Regions from separate parts of the Streptosporangium sp. NPDC050284 genome, predicted to be linked through region 2. Evidence: riboswitches for the same ligand, from Rfam matches in the RefSeq annotation. Region 2 holds a riboswitch; the other holds the start of a gene.
What was found. Region 2 has a riboswitch for cyclic di-AMP ahead of ACIBH4_RS31480 (NlpC/P60 family protein). Riboswitches for the same ligand answer to the same signal wherever they lie in the genome.
Positions count from the first base shown of each region.

Region 1: another riboswitch for cyclic di-AMP. It lies ahead of ACIBH4_RS14510 (hypothetical protein); the one in region 2 lies ahead of ACIBH4_RS31480 (NlpC/P60 family protein).

Region 1 covers NZ_JBITIZ010000005.1:268,860-276,140, reverse strand. Annotated here, with positions in the region: gene ngcE (N-acetylglucosamine/diacetylchitobiose ABC transporter substrate-binding protein) at 1-493, opposite strand, end outside; gene ACIBH4_RS14540 (class II aldolase/adducin family protein) at 825-1,472, shown strand; gene ACIBH4_RS14535 (DUF4032 domain-containing protein) at 1,536-2,747, shown strand; gene ACIBH4_RS14530 (roadblock/LC7 domain-containing protein) at 2,900-3,280, shown strand; gene ACIBH4_RS14525 (hypothetical protein) at 3,285-4,178, shown strand; gene ACIBH4_RS14520 (roadblock/LC7 domain-containing protein) at 4,237-4,617, shown strand; gene ACIBH4_RS14515 (hypothetical protein) at 4,630-5,001, shown strand; gene ACIBH4_RS14510 (hypothetical protein) at 5,161-5,976, opposite strand; cyclic di-AMP (ydaO/yuaA leader) riboswitch at 6,222-6,371, opposite strand; gene ACIBH4_RS14505 (DUF4253 domain-containing protein) at 6,682-7,281, opposite strand, start outside.
Region 2 covers NZ_JBITIZ010000016.1:107,976-115,256, forward strand. Annotated here, with positions in the region: gene lysX (bifunctional lysylphosphatidylglycerol synthetase/lysine--tRNA ligase LysX) at 1-269, shown strand, start outside; gene ACIBH4_RS31475 (LuxR C-terminal-related transcriptional regulator) at 1,196-1,396, shown strand; gene ACIBH4_RS31480 (NlpC/P60 family protein) at 1,469-2,518, opposite strand; cyclic di-AMP (ydaO/yuaA leader) riboswitch at 2,524-2,671, opposite strand; gene ACIBH4_RS31485 (amino-acid N-acetyltransferase) at 3,117-3,683, shown strand; gene ACIBH4_RS31490 (RDD family protein) at 3,912-4,988, shown strand; gene ACIBH4_RS31495 (Lsr2 family protein) at 6,276-6,608, shown strand; gene ACIBH4_RS31500 (ATP-dependent Clp protease ATP-binding subunit) at 6,888-7,281, shown strand, end outside.

The DNA of each region.
Region 1 (7,281 bases), on a different contig from region 2:
CCTTCTTGCTCGGGTCGTCGATGGAGGGGGCGTCCCACAGCTCGGTGAGCTCCAGGAGCTGGCCCTCCTGCTGCAGGGCGCCGTTGTCCATCAGGTCGGTGCCGGAGTTGGCGATCATGTCGGGGACGTCGCCGCCGGCGAACCTCGGCTGCAGGGTCTGGGCGATCTGCTGGGTGGCGACGTGCTTGATCTGGGCCTGCGGGAACGCCTTCTTGTACAGCGGCTCGTGGACCTCGGTGGCGTAGCTGTCGCCCAGGCCGCCCTTGAAGATGACGACCTCGAGCGGCGCGTCGGCGGCGACGCCGAACGGGTTCGCCGCGGAGATCGCGCCGCTCGCGGAGGGTGCCGCGGAGGCGGCGGGGGCCGGGCCGCCGGCGGTGGCGCAGGCGGTGAGCATCCCTGCGCCGGGGCCGGCGATCAGAGCGGTCATGCCGATCCGGCGGAGCATCTGCCGCCGGGTGATATCTCCGGGCGTACTGGCCGATGTGGACATGTAACCCTCCTGCACGGGGGATCAATTAGGAAAGTTTCCTAAACGTTTGCCCGAAGGTACGTACCCCTGGAGTCCACCGTCAAGAGCTCGCATCCGGTCTAGACCGAGCCGTGATGTCCTCGCGACATATCCGGTAGAAACCAAACGCCAGGGAAGTGCGATCTGGCAACGAAACAGCACATAGCGGTCTAAATTCCTCTACGAACCATTGACGCACGACCTCTGGGGAGGTAGAGGAACCCTGCTCTCCGGCCGCCGACAGGCGGCAACCGGTCTAGACCAGATAATGAAGGTTTGCCGCCCGGTACCGCAACCCCCTACTTTTAACGACATGTTGCTGGCCGAGCAGCGCCGCCTGCTGTGTGAGTACGGCCACCGGGCCGCCGCGACCGGACTGGTCGTCGGGACCGCGGGAAATCTCAGCGTCCGCGCGGGCGACCTGGTCGCCGTGACACCCAGCGGCGTCTCCCTCGACCGGCTGGAGCCCGAGGCCTGCCCGGTCGTCGACATCGAGGGACACCTCGTCGAGGGCGACCTGCGGCCGTCGTCGGAGACCCCCATGCACCTCGCGGTCTACGCGACCACCGACGCCGGCGCCGTCGTGCACACCCACTCCGTCTTCGGCACCGTGGTCGCCACGACCATGAGCGAGCTGCCGCCGATCCACTACAACGTCCTGCTGCTCGGCGGGACCGTGAGGGTCGCCGAGTACGCCACCTACGGCACCCCCGAGCTCGCCGCCTCCGTCAGGGCCGCGCTCAAGGACAGGCGTGCCGCGCTGATGGCCAACCACGGCGGGGTCACGATCGGCGACGACCTGGACGGCGCCTTCGAGGCGACCAGGCTGCTGGAGTGGCTCTGCGAGGTCTACGTGCGGGCCAGGAGCGTCGGCGAGCCCCGCGTGCTCACCGAGGAGCAGCTCGCCTCGGTGGTCCGGCGCGCCCTCGACCCGCCCACCTTTCCCCGCCGCGAGGACTGACCGCGGCGCGACCACCTGCCCGTCCGGCACACCGCCGGACTCCCCATCGCGAGGACTGACCCCATGCCCCTGCAGCTCACCGGCGCGCCGAGCGATCCGGACCTCATCCGCCTGCCCTGGGACGTCCCGCTGGAGCAGTGGCCCGAGCACCGCCTGGTCTCCCTGCCCCGCGGCATCTCCCGGCACGTGGTGCGCTTCGCCCGCCTGTCGGGCAAGGTGTACGCGATCAAGGAGATCAGCGAGTACTACGCCAAGCGCGAGTATCGCCTGCTGTGGGACCTGAGCCGGATGGACACCCCGTCCGTCGAGCCGGTCGCCGTGGTCACCGGGCGGACCGGCTCGGACGGCGAGCCGCTCGACTCCGCGCTCATCACCCAGCACCTGCAGTTCTCGCTGCCCTACCGCGCGGTCATGTCGGGGACGGTCCGCCCAGAGACGCTCAACCGACTGCTCGACGCCCTCGCCGTACTGCTCGTACGGCTGCACATCAGCGGTTTCTACTGGGGCGACTGCTCGCTGTCGAACGTCCTGTTCCGCCGGGACGCGGGCTCCTTCGCCGCCTATCTGGTCGACGCCGAGACGGGCGAACTGCACCCCATGATCAGCGAGGGGCAGCGGCTGTACGACATCGAGGTGGCGCACACCAACATCTTCGGCGAGATGCTCGACCTGGAGGCGGGCGGGCTGCTGCACTCCTCCATCGACCCCGAGCAGGTCGCCGACTCGGTCTGCCGCCGCTACCACCGTCTGTGGAGCGAGCTCACCTCCGACGAGATCATCGAAGAGGTCGACTGGCACATGATCGACCAGCGGATCCGCCGGCTGAACTCCCTGGGGTTCGACGTCGCGGAGATGATGGTCCGCCGCAAGGCGGGCACCGGGCGGCTCATCGTCAGGCCCAAGGTCGTGGACGCCGGGCACCACCAGCGCAGGCTGCTGCGGCTCACCGGCCTGGACGTGGAGGAGAACCAGGCCAGACGCCTCCTCAACGACCTCGACTCCTTCCGCGTGTCACACGGTCTTCGCCACGAGGACGAGGCGATCGTGGCCCACCGCTGGCTTGCCGAGGTCTTCCAGCCCACGGTGCAGGCCGTCCCTCAGGAGATGCGGGGCAAGCTGGAGCCCGCGCAGTTCTTCCATGAGGTGCTCGACCACCGCTGGTACATGTCGGAGGAGGCGGGGACCGATGTCGGCCTGCCCGCCGCGGTGAATTCCTATGTGAAGAACATTCTCATTTTCAAGCCGGACGAAAAGGCACTCATCGCCGAGGACTAAAGGGTTGATTTCCATCCGGGGTGCATAACTTCCCCTCGGGGTGGTGAATCCTCCCCCTTCTCCCATGAAACCCCCAGTCGGAGAGAGTGGTTTCCGAGGGTTTTCCCTACGCTGACCGGGCGACGTTCGAAGTCGTCGGCAAGGGAGAGCACGTGCTCGGAATCGAAGACTGTCTCACCGAGGTAATGGCCATCCCCGGGGCCCTGGACGCGATCCTCATCGATCAGACCAGCGGGACCGCGGTGGCCGCCGGCGGTGCGAGCCGTCACACCGACGTGGAGAGGTCGGCCGCGGGGCTGAGCGAGACCCTGCGCGCGACGCTCGACGGGCTCGCCGTCACCGTGCCCGGCGGCACGGTCCGGATCAACGACATGATCGTGACCACGGACGGCGGACACCATTTACTGAAGCCGCTGGAAACGCCGTTCGACGGCCCGCTCGTCATTTACGTCAGGCTCGATCTGGAACGCTCGAACCTGGCACTGGCCCGCCACCGCCTCCAGGCCCTTTCCGGCCGCCTGATATCGACGTGAGCCCATGCCCAGCGTCGAGAACATCCTCAGCGGGCTCGCCGGCGACCACGCCACCGGATCCCTGCGGCTCGGCAAGGCGGGGGTCATCTACCTCACCGACGGCCGCGTGACCTACGCCGAGAGCGCGTCCGCCCCTCGGCTGGAGGACCTGCTGGGCGCCTGCCGCGGCATATCCGCCCACGCCGTACGGCAGGTCAGGCAGGCCACCACCCGCAGGCGACCGGACCCCGCGCCCCTTCCCGAGCCGCGGGAGTCGCGGGAGCCCCAGCCGACGGGCGGCGAGCGGCTGATCGTCCAGGGCCTGCTCACCAGGGGTGAGCTGGAGTTCTGCGTGCTCAGCACGGTGCTCGACGCCGCGTACTTCCTGCTGCGGGCCACCGGGCACCGGCCCAGGTTCCGGCGGGGAGAGCGGCACTGGCTCGGACCGCAGTGGTACTTCGACGCGACCGGCCTGCTCCGGGAGTGCGAGCGGAGGAAGGCGCAGTTGGAACAGATCTGGCCGTCCGCGGAACTGGACACGCTCCCGGTCGTCCCGGTGGAGCGCATCGACGCCCACCGGGTGGTGCTGAGCGCGCTCCAGTGGGAGGTGCTCGTCGGCGCCGACTCCGTCGCGACCCCGGCCGAACTGGCGCGCAAGCTGGGCCGTCCCGCGTACTCGGTACTGCTCGCCGTACGACAGCTCGCCTCCTCCGGGCTGCTCCGCGTCCCGGAGCCCGGTCCGGCCGAGGCCCCCGCCGCGCCGGACCCGCTGCCCAGGCGGACGAAGGGCGCCACGGAGATCCCGGCGGCCGGGACGGGCTCCGTGGAGACGTCGGAGCGGATCCCCAGGGCGAACGGGGACCCGGCCGACGTCAACCTGCTCATCCGGCTCAGGAACGCATTGGAGGCAATGACTTGAGCCCGGTCACATGCCGATAAGGCTACGGACGCTGAAGTTGATCGGAAGGAGGATGCCGGTGGAACTGCGCGAGGAGATACGCCGTGAGATGGCGATGCTGCGAGAACGCGTACCCGACGTGGACGGGAGCATCGCGTGCAGTGTCGACGGCCTGACGATAGCCAGCGACCTGAGAAACGACATCGAGCAGACGGGCGCGCTCTCCTCCGCGGTGCTCGCCCTGAGCCGCCGGATGACGGGCATCGCCGGCAAGGGCGCCTTCGAGGAGACGCTGATCTCCGGAACCAACGGCTACGCGGCGTTCTACGCCGCCGGACCCAAGATCGTTCTCACAGTCCTGGCACGCCCGGGGACCAATCTCGGGCTGCTCAGGCTGGAGGGCCGCAAAACGGCGGACAGACTCGCCGCCGTCAGCTCACGCACATCGATATCCCAGTGATCGGAGACAGTAATGGGCAACATGGACATCTCGCTCAAGGAGATGATGGCGATCGACGGCGCCATCGGCGCGGTCGTCGTCGACTACAACAGCGGAATGGCGCTCGGCGCGCTCGGCGGGTCCAAGGACCTCGACCTCCAGGTCGCGGCCGCGGGTAACACCGAGGTCGTCAGGGCGAAGATGCGGACCATGGAGTCGCTCGGCCTCAAGGACGGCATCGAGGACATCCTCATCACGCTCGGCACGCAGTATCACGTGATCCGCCCGATCTCGGGCCGGAGCGGTAAAGGGCTGTTCCTCTACCTGGCCCTCGACCGGAGCCGGGCCAACCTCGCGCTCGCCCGGCACAGCCTGCGCGGCATCGAGGAGAAGCTCGAAGTCTGATCCTCCGCTGCGGTTCGCGCCCCGACAGGCGCGGACCGCACCGGAACCCTCCGCACCTCGGGGACGGTGACGGAGGGGTCGGTTCTTCTGGGCCGCCACGCCGCCGGGGACGGTGGCGGTGGCGGAGGCCGGTTCTTCCCGGCTGTCGCGCCGTCGGGGTCAGTTCTTCTCCGCGGCCACGCCGTCGGGGACATGCTCGGAGACGTGCTCGACCATGACCTTGGGCTTGCCGAGCCAGGGCCGCGCCTCGGCACTCACCAGCTGGGTCTGCAGGCCGATGCCCAGCTTCCTCGCCATCGCGAAGACGGTCGTCGGCGGCTGGGCCGGGCTGGTGTCCCTGCGGTTCCACGCGCCGGTGGAGAACGCGACGGGGTGGTTCTTGATCCCCGTGCCGTTGCCCCACTTGGTGACGACGTACTGGATGTCGATGTGGCCCATGCCCCCGTTGCCGTCCACGCCGAGTGTGCGGGAGTTGAACGTGCCGCCGGTCAGGTCGGCGAAGGTCTTGGCGTCGATGTCGATCATGATGCCCCGGTTGGAGGGGGTACCCGGGCCGCGGTCGCCGACGAAGAACTTCGCCTTCTTGCCCTTGTAGAGGACGTATCCCTCGGTGAACAGGGGCCAGCTCGGGCTGGCGATCATGCCCTTCTGCATCGGCTTGCCGCTGGCGGGCAGTCCGGTGTCACCGGCCCGGCCCGAGGAGTCGTCCCAGAAGTAGGAGGCCGTGGTCGCACCCTGGAGGAGAACGGCCTCGGTACCGGCGGGCGCGGCGGCCGCGGGGTCGTTCGCGAGGCGGGTGGAGGCGGGGGCCGCGGAGGCGGGAAGCGCCAGGGCGACACCGCCGGAGAGGAGAAGGCTCGCGGCCGTGAGGGCCGCGGCGAGGCCGCGCCCGAGGGAGGTGTTCCTGTACGAGGGTCGCTCGCCCGGACGGGGCTTGTTCAGGTCGTTCTTGTGCATACCAAAGGAGGGGTGCATGGAGAAAGGGCTCTTTCACGAGGGAACGGGGCGGCCGTGTGCGAACACCGAAGGGGTGCACCGGCGGGGACGCGCTCATCGGAAAAGGTGGCGTAGTCGGATCAGCCGATCGCTACGCGGAGCACGGTCCTGAAGATGCCGCGATCAGGCGCGGCGGGTCGAGGGGCGGGGGGCGGCGTGAAAGTTCAGGTGGTCGGTGCGGACAGTGGGTCCACCGACGTGGTGACGCGGTGATCCATGAGGGGATCTCCTCTCCATCTCGTCTACCGGGTTAGCTGACGGGTTCGGGCGGTGGAGTTGCCCTACCGCCGCGCGTTCGCGGCGGATTCACCCCGGAAAATTGGTTCCCCGGCTCCGGAGCCCTGCGGGCCCTCGGGATTCGACGTCGGCCGGCCGCCTCCTCTTGTGAAGGGCAGGTCGCCAACCGATAACAGTGGACACTACCCACCAAATCGGACAAAGCAAAGCAAACACCACGAAAAACCCAGAAGATCTACCTAAAAGCTTCAAGGAAGCCCCATCGATCGCCCCGCCAGGTCGGCACCCGCCCTACCAGCGAGAACGCCTTCCCCATGCCGTCATTCGCCGCGAGAACCCCCGCCCCCGGACCCGCGCGGGGGCCTCCACCGGCGGCCGACAGCCCGTCCCGCCGGACGAAGCTCCTCCCCGAGATCCGGGATGGGCCCCCGGGTCATCCCCGTCCGGTCAGTCCCACCAGAACGACCAGGCGTTCCTGCCCTTGATCTGCTCGGCGTAGTCGATGAGGGTCCCCGCCCCCTGGATGATGCTGTCGGGACAGAACGTCCAGTGTTCCGCCGCGACGTGCAGGGCGTGCTCGGAGGTCGTCGGAGGCGCGGCGACGCTGAGGTCGAGGGTGTTGAAACCCATCCCGACCACCCGCACCCCGAACCTCTCCTCCCAGCTCCGTACGACGGCCGCGAGCGGGACCATCCACTCGTTGTGGTTCAGGGCGCCCTGCCAGCCCATCACGGCCAGGGCGTCGGCCCCGCGCTCCACCGCGACGAGCCCGAGCGGGGTCCTGCGCTCGGCCACCAACCCGGCGTACCAGTCGGCGACCACACCGGGATCGGCGGCGAGCCTTCCCCCGGGCGCCGGGCCCGGACACTCGGGACCGTAGGGGTCGAGAAGTTCGAGCTGGTCCAGGGTCGCCCTCGCGATCCAGTCGGACCACACCTCGGCCATGAACGCGGCGGCGTTGTAGTTGTCGATCTGAGCGGCGGTGTCAGGGGCGATCTGGCCGGCCGACCAGGGCTGGACGGAGTCCTCCAGCAGAACCGGCCACAG
Region 2 (7,281 bases):
TGATCGGCTTCGGCACCGAGCTGGGCACCGGTTACTCGGAGCTGAACGACCCGGTCGAGCAGCGCCGCCGCCTCACCGAGCAGTCCCTGCTCGCCGCGGGCGGCGACGCGGAGGCCATGCAGCTTGACGAGGATTTCCTCACGGCCCTGGAATATGCGATGCCGCCCACCGGTGGCATGGGGCTCGGGATCGACCGTCTCATCATGGCCTTCACCGGCAAGAACATTCGCGAGACCATCCTGTTCCCGCTGGTCAAGCCGACCGCCTGAGCCCGGCGAAGGGCGACACGCAGGGATCTTACGGTGGCGGGGGGGGGGGGGGGCCCCCCCCCCGCCCCCGCGCGGGGGGGGGGGGGGGGGGGGGGGGGGGGGGGGGGGGGCCGCCGCGGCCGGGGGGGGGGGGGGGGGGCGGCGCCCCCCCCCCCCCGCGCCCGCCCCCCCCCCGCGCGCGGGGGGGGGGGCCCCCCCCCCCCCCCCCCCCCCCCCCCCACGCCGTTTTCATGCGGTGTCGCCGTGAGTGCCACGGGGCCGACGCCGGGACGGACGGGACGAGATCGGCGGCCGGGACGAGATCGGGGGGCCGGGAACGGCCGTCGCTCCCATGGGCCCACGTAATGTCGGCCGCCTTTCCGTGTGGGGCGGAAATCCATTTCCAGCACGTCCAATATCGCTTTCGCGTCCCACCGTCATCGCGTGATACTTCGCGAATGTCGTGAAGCTGCTTCCTTGACCCTCATATTTCCGTATTTTTCGTGGTGTGTCGTCAAGGTAGCGGATGGTCGTGCTGGCCGAAGAGTATCGGGAAGAGATCGGTTTTTACCGAAAAATGTGGGCGGTCCGGATCTCCGGAGGACCGGCTCCGACGTGCCCGGCGAGGCGGGGACCCCGCAAAATCTTGTTCTGCCGGGACTTCGATCGCCGCAGCCAGGGGTGCCTACCGGCTCGCGCCCAGGACGGGTCATGACATAGCCGCAAAGGCACTGACATATCATGAGTACTTCATGTAGCGCCTACTATGTCAATACTGGACGCGCGCTATGAAGAGCAGAACTTGACGACCTTTGAACGAGGCGTTTACCGTTCCTGGCGGACGGTATTCATTTCCGGCGTCTCGCACCCGGTTTCCAGAGTGGGGGGAGTGACTCTTGGTGGCATATCCAGAAGTGGATTCACGCCATGGCGACGGCCCTCTGGGCATGAGCGATATCGGTCTCAGCGATGACGACCTCGTGCTGCTGGCTGAGCTCGCCAAGGGTGTCACGGTTGATCGAGTGGGGCGTCGCCTCGACATCAGCGGGCGGACCGTCAGGCGCAGGCTGAGAGGCATCTGCGACCGCATCGGTGTCGCCACGGCGATCGAGGCCGTCGCCTGGGCCGCCCGCCGTCGCCTGATCTGACACGGCACCGCACGCGTGCCCGGCAGGTCGGGCCGGGCACGCGTGCGGGCAGGAGGGCGGGGCGGGGCACGCTCAGGCGGCGATGCGGACGCCTCCGACGAAGGGCCGGTTGTCGATCGTGGTGATGTGGACGACGTCACCCGTCCGGGGCGCGTGGACCATCAGACCCGCGCCGATGTAGATCCCGACATGGTGCAGGTCGCTGTAGAAGAAGACCAGGTCTCCCGGGCGCAACTCTTTCCTGGAAACGTGGGTGCCGGCGGTCCACTGGTCACCGGTGTAGTGCGGCAGGCTGATGCCGACCTTCTGGTAGGCCCACATGACCAGCCCGGAGCAGTCGAAGGAGTTGGGACCCTCGGCGCCCCAGACGTACGGCTTGAGCTGTTGGGTGAGCGCCCAGCGGGTCGCCTCCGCGGCCTTGCCGCTGCCCACGATGGGCACGTTGGTCTTCACCCGGGCGCCCCTGTTGCCGACGGCCCTGGCACGCACCTCGCTGAACAGGTCGCTCTCGACCCGCGCGACCAGACGCTCGATCTTGGTCCGGTTGCCGTCGATCTCCGCCAGGAGCTCCTTGACCTCCGCCGTCCTCGCCTTGGCGCCGGCCTTCGCCCGCTCGGCGGCCTCGATCGCCCGGGCGACCTGGGCGACCTCCTCGCTCTGCTGCTGCTGGAGTGCGTAGTTGGTGGTGGCCTGATCGAGGAAGGTGTCGGGGTCCGTCGCCTGCGTGAAGGCGAGCCCGGAGTTCAGGCCGCCCGACATGTAGGTGCTCTGCGCCAGGAGGGTGGCCTTGGTGCGGCGGGAGGCCAGCTCCGACTCGCTCGACGCGAGGATCTTCTCGGCGCTCTCCGCGGCCCGCTGGGCCTGCCTGAGCTTGACCCGCTCGCCGTTGTATCGCTCGGCGAGGACGCCGATCTCCTCGTGCAGTTTCTCGGCCTGCTTGGCCAGCTGCTGGAGGCTGGGTTCGGGGTCGGCGGTGGCCGCGACCAGCGGCGTGCCGAGAGTGAGGGTGGCGAATGCCAGGCCGATGACCGCCATACGGCGGCGCAGCCCGCGCGGCGCGCGTTCTCGACGGCGGGCGTCGTCGCCCGCGTTCTTTCCTCCGCGGTCGCGCTCGCGCTTCACCAACGGGCTCCTCTCCTCGGCCGCCTACCGGGTTAGCTGACGGGTTCGGGCCGGAGGCAGCCCTACCGAGTGCGCCGGTGGCACTCGGATTCACCCCGAAGGACGTGGTGGGTCCCCGGTTCCCCGTGGTGGGGGATTCGGCGGGTCAGGCTTTTACGTCTCTGACATCGAGCACGGAGATTAGTGCACCCGTGGTTCCTGCTCAACCAGAACTGCGAATTCAGTGGAGGTTTCGCAACCGAAGTGTCACGGAAAGATCACACGCCAATATGATCAACATGGCCATTACGCTGCCTTTACCTCCCTGGTGGGGGCGTGGCGAAGGTCTTCCCAGGTCCGGGACCGTACCAAAGGTGAGCTGTGGCACACGTGAGATGCCGCGCGCCCAGTGTGGTAAAGCGATTACCGGCGGTCATGTGAGGGGGGTGTGCCGCGAGTTAAGGAGGAGCCGTAATTGAAGACCGGTGAGGACGTACGCTGAACGGTCATGGAGCAGCTTGCTGAGCATTCTCCCGTGCCGGTCGTGCGCACCCCGAGCGGCGGGGAGCGACGCGCGGGACCCGAGGGGGCGGAGCCTGACCCGCCCCTGCCCGAGGCGATCAAGGTCGCCGAGGTCGTAGAGGTCGCCGAGGTCTCGGTCCGTCGTGCCCGGACTCCGGACGTCCGCGCGATCAGGCGGCTCGTCGACACCTATGGCGGCGTCGGCCCACGCCTGCTGGAGAAGGCCACCGTCACCCTGTACGAGGACGTTCAGGAGTTCTGGGTCGCCACCGACAAGGAGGGGGCGGTCATCGGCTGCGGGGCTCTCCACGTCCTCTGGGAGGATCTGGCCGAGATCCGCACCGTGGCCGTCGATCCGACCCGTCGCGGGATGGGAATCGGCCACCGGATCGTCTCCGCCCTCATCCGCACGGCCGCGGAGCTGGGCCTGCGCCGGGTCTTCTGTCTCACCTTCGAGGTCGACTTCTTCGCCAGGCACGGTTTCCGCGAGATCCAGGGCACGCCCGTCGCCCCCGCGGTCTACGCGGAGCTTCTCGCCTCCTACGACGAGGGTGTGGCGGAGTTTCTCGATCTGGAGCACGTCAAGCCCAACACCTTGGGAAACACCCGGATGCTGCTCCACCTGACACGTGAGCCCGACTGTGATGACTTTAGAGCTGACTGATCGGAAAGGTGACTGTCGATACCTATGTCGATACCTTGTGCAGCAGCAAGCATGTGCGTCTGACATTTGCCACATGCGCAGTCTAAGTGAGGTGACGCGGTGAGCACCGGACAGCCGCCGTATCCACAGGATGATCCCGACCGCGATCGCACACCGTCGGGGCACCCGGATTACGGACAGCACAACGCGGGTCGAGCCGCTGGCGAACTCGATCCCGACGTAACGGTCATGGGATATCGGTCGGAGGCCTCACAGCCGAACACCGGCCCAGGACAGAGCCAGCCCGGCTACGGCCAGGGTTACGGGCAGCAGGGCTACGGCCAGCAGCCCGGTTACGGGCAGCAGGGGTACGGCCAGCAGCCCGACTACGGGCAGCAGCAGGGTTACGGCCAGCAGGGTGGGACAGGGTCGTACGGGCAGCAGCCGGGCTATGGCCAGCAGGCGTCCCAGCAGCAAGGTTACGGTCAGCAGCCCGACTACGGGCAGCAGCAGGGTTACGGCCAGCAGGGTGGGACGGGGTCGTACGGGCAGCAGCCGGGCTACGGCCAGCAGGCGTCCCACGAGCAGTCCGGCTACGGGCAGCAGTCCCAGCCCGGTTACGGCCAGCAGGGTTACGGCCAGCAGCCCGGTTACGGGCAGCAGGGTTACGGCCAGCAGCCCGACTACGGGCAGCAGGGTTACGGCCAGCAGGGTGGGACGGGGTCGTACGGGCAGCAGCCCGACTACGGCCAGCAGGGCTACGGCCAGCAGCCCGCGTACGGGCAGCAGGGCTACGGTCAGCCGTACGGCGGTCCTCCCGGGGCGCCCGCCCCGCTCGCGGAGTGGTGGCAGCGTCTCCTGGCGAGGCTCATTGACGTGATCATCCTGGCGATCCCGGGGGTCATCGTCACCACGGTGTTGACCGCGATGCTCGTGACCGCCCCCACCTTCAACGGCACGACGGTCACGGAGGGGAGCGGGACCTTCCTCGCCACGCTCCTCGTCGCACTGATCAGCGCGTCGATCTACATGGCCTACGAGTTCCTCATGCTCAGCAGGGGCGGCCAGACGGTCGGCAAGATGGTCATGGGCATCAAGGTCGTGCCGGTCGGCGGCGCCCTGCCGCCCGGTGGGCTCGGCTCCGACATGGCGGTCAAGCGCGCCGGGGTGTTCTTCGGCCCGCAGTTCCTGAGCTGGATCCCCTTCGTGGGCTTCGTCTTCAACATCTTCAGTCTCGTGAACGTCCTGTGGCTGCTGTGGGACAAGCCACTGCAGCAGGCCCTGCACGACAAGGTGGCGGGGACGGTCGTCGTCAAGATCAAGTAGTCCCCTGAATAACGGGGCCGGCGGTTCAACCGCCGGCCCCGTTTTCGTGCGCGGGTGAGAAAACGGGGGTCCTTAGGGGCCCGTAAGAGGCTCGGGGCCGAGGGGTGCGGAAGCCTCAAAACCATTTGCCGCGCCCTGAGCAACGCGGGGGAAGTTATGACCGACTCTCGACCCGCTCGCCGGAATATTCGCGTACGTTGCCCACAACGGGCTCACGTCCGCCCCAGGTGTCCTATGAGGGGTCAATGCCGGATCCGTCCCCGTCGGGGGTTCGCGCACTACTCGCCGAATGGCCGGTGCCGCGCGCCTCCGGCATCCTCGGTGACCCCGCGCCGGATTCTCTTCTTCGCCTTCCGCCGTGTGTTCGGGGCAGCCGGTGAAGTCCTTCTTACGGATCCGGATCGGGGCGCCCGGTGTTGGCGAGGTTGTCTGAGGAGTGCATCGCGTTTGGTGGTTATACGGTCTACGACTATGTACTCCGTGCCGGAGTGGGTCGTACTCTTGGCAAGAAAGTGTTGAAGATCCGTCTTGTTCCATACACTTGTGTCACATCGGTTCACACCGGGGTGATGAAGCGAGCGGCTCCCCGTCCGGGCGTTCTGCCGACGGAGGGCATTCTCGCGATGAAGTCACCGGCGGCGATCTCAGGCTCCATGGCAAGGTGTTGTTCATCCCGGCGGACAGCCCCTTCAGCAGGGACTTCGTCGCCGGGAGGTCGATGGTGCGGCGGCGCGGAAGCCGTGCGGCATTGGTATTACGGCGACGATGATGATCACCTGATGGCCCCCCTGGTTTTTCCTCGTGCCTTTACGACCACAACCGGTAAGAGAGCTGGAGAGAAGCATTAGGCTGGAGGAAGACGGCATGGTCGCCCCTGTGACGCGTGTCGCCGGTCGGTGGCGCTATGGTCATCCATGGGCGGTTCCACCGATCGGGCGCGCCCGCGAGGCCCGGAGAGCCGCCGCCATATTTTCATGGTCCCCAGAAAGCCACCCACGGTGCGGAGCGAGGACGAATGTACGACGTATTGTCCGCGTTGATACCCCCGGCGGTCGTCGGCGGGGCCTTCATCTTCGGAGTCGTCAAGCTACTTCGGAGTGAAGCCGCCGGCCGACGTCCGGCAAAACGGCCCGACCCCGAGTCGCAGAAGAGCTGATCCACGGGAGGCTCGACCGGTGAGTCTCGGTTGCCTGTGAGAATCGCCGAGCTCCTGGAATTGCCGCTCTTCGATCGCGGGTATATGTTTAGCTTGCGAATGAAACAATACTCCGCGAAAGGATTGTGTAGATGGCCAAGCAGATCCAGGAGATTCTCATCGACGACCTCGATGGGGGCGAGGCCAATGAGACTGTCGCCTTCGCGATTGACGGCACCAGCTATGAGATTGACCTGAGTGACGTTAACGCGAAGAAGCTCCGCGACTCCCTGTCGCCTTTCGTGCAGAGCGCCCGCCGTTCCGGCGCCCTGGCTCCCCGCCGCCGTCGCGCAGGCGGAGCGCGGGCACTCACGCGAGAGAAGAGCGCCGACATCCGGGCGTGGGCGAAGTCTCACGGACTCAATGTCAGCGAGCGCGGTCGGATCGCCTCGAAGATCGTCGAGCAGTACGAGCAGGCTCACTAGATCGGCTCAGTAGATCGAGTGAATCATGCGGTTATGGCGGTCACGGTGGGGTCCGGTGGCGGCCATGACCGCATGATGCGTTTTACTGGAAGACAAACGTCGTTCGCTTGCGGCGTAGCGGGAACATCGCACCCCCCATAAGTAGTTGGATGGAGGGTGAACGCCCTGCGCTCGGGGAACGTCTTCTGCATAGAGCGGTCGCCGGGTCGGGGCTACCATGCGGGATGACAGGGCTCGGATATCCCGGACCTGCCTGACCGCTCTGTGAGGAGCGACGAGATGTTCGAGAGGTTCACCGACCGCGCACGGCGGGTTGTCGTCCTGGCCCAAGAAGAGGCCCGGATGCTCAACCACAACTACATCGGTACGGAGCACATTCTTCTTGGCTTGATCCATGAAGGTGAAGGCGTTGCCGCCAAGGCTCTGGAGAGCCTCGGCATCAGTCTTGAAGGTGTGCGTCAGCAGGTCGAGGAGATCATCGGCCAGGGTCAGTCTGCGCCGTCGGGGCACATTCCGTTCACCCCGCGTGCCAAGAAGGTCCTTGAGCTGTCGCTCCGCGAAGCCCTGCAGCTGGGACACAACTACATCGGCACCGAGCACATCCTGCTCGGCCTCATCCGTGAGGGCGAGGGCGTCGCCGCCCAGGTGCTGGTGAAGCTGGGAGCCGATCTCA